2 linked regions of the Pararhizobium sp. A13 genome follow. The protein of the gene in region 2 interacts with the protein of the main gene of each other region in a pairwise test. Links are inferred from orthologs where the notes say so. Each region holds a gene or a part of one and is shown on either strand. Other genes may lie near its edges.

The links.
Region 1: the proteins of ptsN (region 2) and WI754_RS05170 interact in binary tests that used the Escherichia coli proteins (3 or more experiments, as listed by UniProt). The link is inferred for Pararhizobium sp. A13 from one-to-one orthologs.

Annotation. Positions count from the first base shown.
Region 1 is NZ_CP149510.1:1,090,319-1,093,913, reverse strand. Bases 297-3,572 are described here. They hold WI754_RS05170 (sensor histidine kinase KdpD), read right to left. Parts: upstream 3,206-3,572; coding sequence 497-3,205; downstream 297-496. Other genes in these bases: kdpC (potassium-transporting ATPase subunit KdpC), read right to left, coding at 3,271-3,572; WI754_RS05175 (response regulator transcription factor), read right to left, coding at 297-500. Also shown: more of WI754_RS05175, read right to left, coding at 1-296; more of kdpC, read right to left, coding at 3,573-3,595. UniProt on the Escherichia coli protein: Member of the two-component regulatory system KdpD/KdpE involved in the regulation of the kdp operon. KdpD may function as a membrane-associated protein kinase that phosphorylates KdpE in response to environmental signals.
Region 2 is NZ_CP149510.1:1,460,358-1,463,494, forward strand. Bases 115-2,932 are described here. They hold ptsN (PTS IIA-like nitrogen regulatory protein PtsN), read right to left. Parts: upstream 1,847-2,932; coding sequence 1,382-1,846; downstream 115-1,381. Other genes in these bases: WI754_RS07035 (hypothetical protein), read right to left, coding at 115-264; WI754_RS07040 (SDR family NAD(P)-dependent oxidoreductase), read right to left, coding at 296-1,063; raiA (ribosome-associated translation inhibitor RaiA), read right to left, coding at 2,020-2,595; rpoN (RNA polymerase factor sigma-54), read right to left, coding at 2,911-2,932. Outside these bases: more of WI754_RS07035, read right to left, coding at 1-114; more of rpoN, read right to left, coding at 2,933-3,137. UniProt on the Escherichia coli protein: Seems to have a role in regulating nitrogen assimilation.

The sequences.
Region 1 (3,595 bases), 370 kb from region 2 along the record:
ATGCGCAGGATATCGTATTCCTTCGGCGACAGCTTCACCTCGCGGCCATCGACCTTGACGATGCGCTTGACCAGATCGACGGAAAGGCCGCCGGTCTGGAACAGCGGTTTCTCGCCCTGCTGCTGCAGCCGGTGGCGCAGCGCCACGCGGATGCGCGCCACCAGTTCGTTCATGCCGAAGGGTTTGGTCACATAATCGTCGGCACCGAGTTCCAATGCCTTGACGATCCCGGCTTCGTCGGTCCGGCTCGACAGGATGACGATGGGCAGCGTCAGGCCCTCTTCGCGCCAGCCCCTCAGGAGGTCGTGGCCCGGTACATCCGGCAGACCCAGATCGAGCAGGATCAGATCGGGTTGCTCGATCCTGACCATTTCCTTCGCGGCCTTGCCGTTGCCCGCTTCGCTGACGGCATAGTCCTGTGTCGCCAGGCCGACGCGCAGCAGCCGGCGAATGGGTGGCTCGTCGTCAACGACCAGGATTTTGACGGCCGACAGGGTCATTTCATGTCCTTCAGATTGGGCGCATCCGGCAAGAGCGGCAGGCTGACGGTGAAGACGGCGCCGGAACGGTCCGTCCTGTTCTCAGCGGCGATGGTCCCGCCCATTGCCTCGATAAAGCCGCGGCAGATCGACAGGCCAAGCCCGGTTCCGGCCCGGACGTGATCACCTTTGCGCACCCTATAAAACGTATCGAAGACCCGCTCGAGATCACCGGGAGGGATGCCTGGCCCCTCATCGGAAACCCTGAGAAGAACGCGTGCGCCATCGGTTTCCGCCTGAACGCCGACGGTCGAACCATCAGGGGCATATTTGGCGGCGTTGTCGAGCAGGTTAAACAGTACCTGCTCGAACAGGACGGGATCGACCCTGACCATGGGCAACTCGGCGGGAACGCGAACATCGACCTCGTGATGAGCCAGAATCTTGCTCGCCCTGCGCAAGGCGCTGCCGGCGATATCGCCGATATAATGGAACGCCGCATTCGGCTCCATCGCACCGGACTCGATCCGGGTCATGTCGAGAAGGTTGGCGATGAAACGGTTCAGCCGCTCCGATTCGTCCGTCACCGTCGTCAACAGTTCGAAGCGGTCCCCTTCCGGCAGCACGGACTGGTAGTCCCGCAGGGTGCCGGCAGCACCCATGATGGCCGCCAAGGGTGTCTTCAGGTCGTGCGAGATAGACGTCAGCAGCGCCGAGCGAAGCTTGCCGGCTTCCTCGGCCAGCCGCGCATTGTCGACATCAGCGACAAGCTGGACACGCTCGATGGCAAGCGCCGCCTGATCGGCCAGCGCATCGAGCAGCCGCTGTTGTTCCGGCGTGAGCAGTGGCCCTTGCCGGTCGTTGTCGAGACCGATGACGCCGACGGCGGCGCGTGCGGTGCGGAGCGGCACGTAGAGCCGTTTGGCTCCCGGAAGCGTATCGGCGCCGCGTCCGGCAGCGCGATTGTGTTCCCAGGCCCAGCGCGCCGCGGCGATATCGGCGTCATCCAGCGTGTCATCCGGTGGATAGCCGGCTTTCACGGCAATCGTCCCGTCTTCCGGCAGAAGCAGCACGACGCGCACTTTCAGCATGGAAGCGAGCTGAAATGCCGTCGCCCAGAGCACGTCGTCCAGCGTGCCGGTGCCCGCCAGCTTCTTGCTGAAAAGATAAAGGTCCTCGGTGGTTCGGGCACGCAGGCGTGCCGCTGCCGCCTGACGCTGCACGCTCGCGGTCAGATTGCTGGCGACGATCGCCACCACGAAGAAAAAGACGAAGGCGACGACACTTTCCGGATCGCCGATCACGAATGTGTAAAGCGGCGCAAGGAAGAAGAAATTCAAGGCGAGCGCACCGATGACGCTCGAATAGAGGGCCGGCTTCAAGCCTTCCGTTACCGCCGTGGTCAGAACCGCCATCAGAAAGACCAGCGCGATGTTGCGCACATCGAGCGACTGGTCGAGCAGAAAACCCACGCCCAGCGCGCAGCCGACATAGAGTGTCGCCAGCACATAGGGCCTGATCTTGAACTGCACTGGCGTCGGCACCGTCCTGACGCCCGTTGCGACCGGATCGCCCTCACGGTCATCCCCAGCAATGACATGAACGCTGATATCGCCTGCGCTGCGGATGAGCTTGTCGGTCACCGAACCCTGGAGCCACTGCCGCCAGCGAGATTTTTTGGGGCTGCCGACAATGATATGGGTGACATTGCTTGCCGCTGCGTGGCGGACGATTTCCTCGGCCTCATCGGAGCCCGGTCGGGTGATTGCCTCGCCGCCCAGATGTTCCGCGAGACGCAGGGTCGCGGCGATCCTGTCGCGCGCGGCTTCAGGCAAATGCACGGACCTTGCCGTCTCCACGTAAAGCGCCACCCAGGGCGCACGCAGGCGGTCGGCAAGCCGGGCGGCATAGCGCACCAAAGACGCGCAGCGCGGATGATCGTCGATGCAGACAAGCACCCGGTCGCCGGCCGCCCAGGGACCGGAGATAGCATGCGCCTGCATGTGGGTCAGCAATTGTTCATCGACCCGCTGGGCCGTGCGGCGAAGCGCCAGTTCGCGCAACGCTGTCAGGTTTCCGGGCGAGAAATAATTCTCGAGCGCCCGTTGCGCCGTCTTCGGCACATAGACTTTGCCGTCATGCAGCCGCTTGATCAGGTCATCCGGCGTCAGGTCGATGATTTCGACGTCGTCGGCCCGATCGATGATCGAATCGGGAACCGTTTCGCGCACCCTGATACGGGTGATCTGGGCGACGACGTCGTTCAGGCTTTCGACATGCTGGATGTTGAGCGTCGAATAGACGTCGATGCCGCGCGAGAGCAGTTCCTTCACATCCATGTAGCGCTTGGGGTGGCGGCTGCCGGGCGCATTGGTGTGCGCCAGTTCGTCGACGAGGACCAGGGCGGGACGTCGTGCAAGGATGGCATCGATGTCCATTTCATCGAGACGACGGCCCTTATACTCGACGCTCGAGCGCGGGATGACCTCCAGGCCATCGACCAGCGCCTGGGTTTCCTTGCGGCCGTGGGTCTCGACCACGCCGACGACGACATCGACGCCGTCAGCTTTCCGCGCATGGGCGGAGGTGAGCATTTCAAAGGTCTTGCCGACGCCGGGGGCCGCTCCCAGAAAGATTTTCAGGCGGCCGCGGCTTTCCCGCTCCGCCCGCTGTAAAAGCGCATCCGGTGATGGCCTGCCATCCATGTCGCGGCTGTCGTCTCGCATGAAGCGTTCAGTCTTTCTCCGTCTCGGACGGAAAGCAGCCGAATGCCGCTTTCCGCCCGGCACCATCAGGGCGAAACAGCTTTATCAAGTGCCATGTTCAGCGCCAAGACGTTGACGGCCGGTTCGCCGAGAATCCCGAGTTCGCGAGCCTCGACGGCCTGATCGACCAGTGTGCGGACCTGACCTTCGTCCATGCCGCGCGCCTTGGCGACGCGCGGCACCTGGAAATAGGCCGCTTCCGGCGTGATATGCGGATCGAGGCCGCTGCCCGATGCGGTGACCAGATCCATCGGGACCGCGACACCAGGGTTGGTGGCTTTCAGAGCTTCCGCTTCCGCCTTGATCCGGTCGAGCAGCTTCGGATTGGTCGGGCCGAGGTTGGAGCCGCTG
Region 2 (3,137 bases):
CAAGGAGATCGGATTTCCAGTGCGGTAGTTGAATTCATCCATCGTGTTTGTGTCGATCGTGGCGCTGTAGAATTGGCCATCAACAATGTATCTGACGATGACAAACACCGCATTGGCCTCGCCTGATCCAGCGATATAACTCCTTGAAATAGTGGTATCGATTGGTCTCCATTTCTTTCTAAGAAAAATTGCCTGTGTACGCCGGAATATTGGCGTAAGTAAAATAATCGCGAGCACTAAGCCGATAATCCATTTGTCAGGCACGGATTTATTCCCTGGGATTCGGCTGTGTTTCTCAAACTGCCGTAAAACAATTGTCGACGAAAAGATGCGTGCCGTTGACGAAGCTGGATTCGTCGCTTGCCAGGAACAGCGCTGCCTGCGCCACTTCCATCGGATCGCACATCCGGCCCTGCTGGGCGGCGATTGCCGCGTCGGAGACATCGACGCCATATTTTGTCAGACCCACCAACTCTCGCTTGCCGTGATCAGTGGCGATAAAGCCGGGGCAGACGGCGTTGGAGCGGATGCCGCGGTCGCGGAACTCGACGGCAATGGCGCGGGCGAACATATGGCAGGCGCCCTTGGTCGTGTCGTAGAGCACCTCCATCGGCGTCGCGGCGACAGCCGAGATCGAGGATGTGGAGACGATGCTGCCGCCGCCTGCGGCCAGCATGCCGGGCAGCACGGCCTTGGTCATCAGGAACATCGAGCGCACATTGACAGCCATCAGCCGATCCCACTCGTCTTCCTCGGTCTCAAGGAACGGCCCGACGGCCAAAATGCCCGCATGATTGAAGAGAACGGTGATATTGCCGAACGCGTCCTCGACGGCTTTGACCGCCGATTTCACCTCGGACGATACGGACACGTCCGCCGGCGCGAAGACCGCCTGCCCGCCCTCGGCGCGGATTGCCGCTGCCACCTCCTCGCCCTTGCTGCGCGGCAGGTCGACAATGCCGACGCGGGCGCCTTCTCGGGCGAAAAGCTGGGAAGCCGCGAGCCCGCAGCCTCCCGCTCCGCCGCTGATCAATGCCGTCTTTCCGGAAAGTCTGCCAGCCATCGCCGTTCTCCTCGTTTTTCGTTGCGAGGATTATTGTTGACGGCGGGGCGGCTGTCGATATCCCATGAGGGATACGGAAATAGAAACGAAGGTCCCATCCCACTGCCAGCCCAATGGCTGACACTGCAGCAGCACAACACCGTGCGGCTCACCCTCGCCACAGCGATGCGTCGATCGGCGAAACGATTGGAATTTCCGGAGGTACGCGCACTTTCACCGAAAGAATATTGACCGGCGCCTGGCCATTTCCAGCCAGGCGGAACGCTTCCGCATATTCATAGACCACCTCAACCAGCAGAAGCTGTATTGAGACAGTGATCAGGCCGCGTTGGAGGCCTGGTCGTCGCTGAGGAATGCGTAGATGCCGGAGGCGGAATCCGTTGCCCGCAGCTTGGCGACCATTTCGGGATCGCGCAGAACACGGGCGATCCGCGACAGCGCCTTCAGATGATCGGCGCCGGCGCCTTCGGGCGCCAGAAGCAGGAAGACGAGGTCGACCGGCTGGTCGTCCAGCGCTTCGAAATCGACCGGAGATTCCAGCCGCGCGAAAATGCCGACGATCGACGACAGGTGGGCGAGCTTGCCATGGGGGATCGCGATGCCGTTGCCGACACCGGTAGAACCCAATCGCTCACGCTGGAGAATGACGTCGAAAATTTCCCGTTCGGGAAGTCCAGTGATTTTGGATGCTTTTGCCGCCAATTCCTGAAGCAACTGCTTCTTTGAATTGGCCTTCATGGCCGGAAGTATCGCATTCTGCTGCAGCAAACCTGCCAATGCCATTCTTTTTGTCCTCGTTCGCCGGTGGAAACCGCATTCGGCAGGCAATGCCGGACGCGGCCTCCATCCATCTTTCTCGGTGGTTCCTGACGGACCGTCAACGGTCTTGCCTGCATCCACCACCAGAAAAAAGCGGTCGATTGAGCACCGGCGAGCCGGTACTCAATCTGATCCACTCAGCCCTTGATATTGGCTGCATCGATCCAGCCAATGTTTCCATCGTTGCGTCGATAGACGATATTCAACTGCTCATTGCCAGGGCTACGGAACATCAGGACGGGTTCGTCTGTCATGTCGAGCGCCATCACGGCGTTTGCGACAGACATCGTCTTCAGTTGTTTTGAACTTTCCGCGACGATCGTCGGTGCATAATTATCCGGAAGCTCGTCGTCTTCATCGGGCACTGAATCCATCACGGTGTAGGCTACTTCGGCAAATCCTGCATGACCATTGCCATTGTGGTGATCCTTGAGCTTGCGCTTGTACCGGCGGATGCGTTTGGCAATCCGCTCGGATGCCGCGTCGAACGCAGCTTGCGGGTCATTCGCCTGGCCGTTGGCCTGCAAGGCAGCGCCTGAATCCAGGTGTATCTTGCAATCGGCGCTGAAACGGGATCCAGACTTTTCCACGGTGACCTGGCTTGAATATCCTCCGTCAAAATATTTGGTTACGGCCTGTTCGATCTGGTCTTCGATCCGCAGACGGAACGCTTCGCCGATTTCCATATGTTTACCGGATACACGCACACTCATGGAGTTTCCTCTCTCTTCGTGATTTGCGCAGCCAGTCTATTCCAACCGCATCCGTCATCCAAGCATTTCACGCACGCAAGCGAATTTTGCGTCACAAAGGCCAGGATTTGGAGGGATATGTTTCCGGCGGGCTCTAATGCCCTTGTCCATTGCGGCCGCCTCATACTTCAGGTTGTTCGAAAAGTCAAACGAAGAGTTAACAAGGTCGGGATTGCGGGCGTCAGTCCTGTTGAATGCTGGGATAACGGGGACAACGTCCGGGACGTGCCTTTGGTGGCACGCACGGAGCCGCCCTGCACTCCGCAAGTCGCCTGGTCAGGCCGAGACCTTGGCCATCGCCCGTTTTTCCCGGCGGCGCTGGACCGAGGAGGGGATGTTCATCGCCTCGCGATATTTCGCCACCGTCCGGCGGGCGATATCGACGCCGCCCTTCTTCAGGATATCGACGATATCGTCGTCTGAAAGCACCGCGTCCGGGCTTTCCAGCAGGATCATGTTGCGGATGCGGTGGCGTACCGATTCCGCCGAGTGCCCGTCTCCAC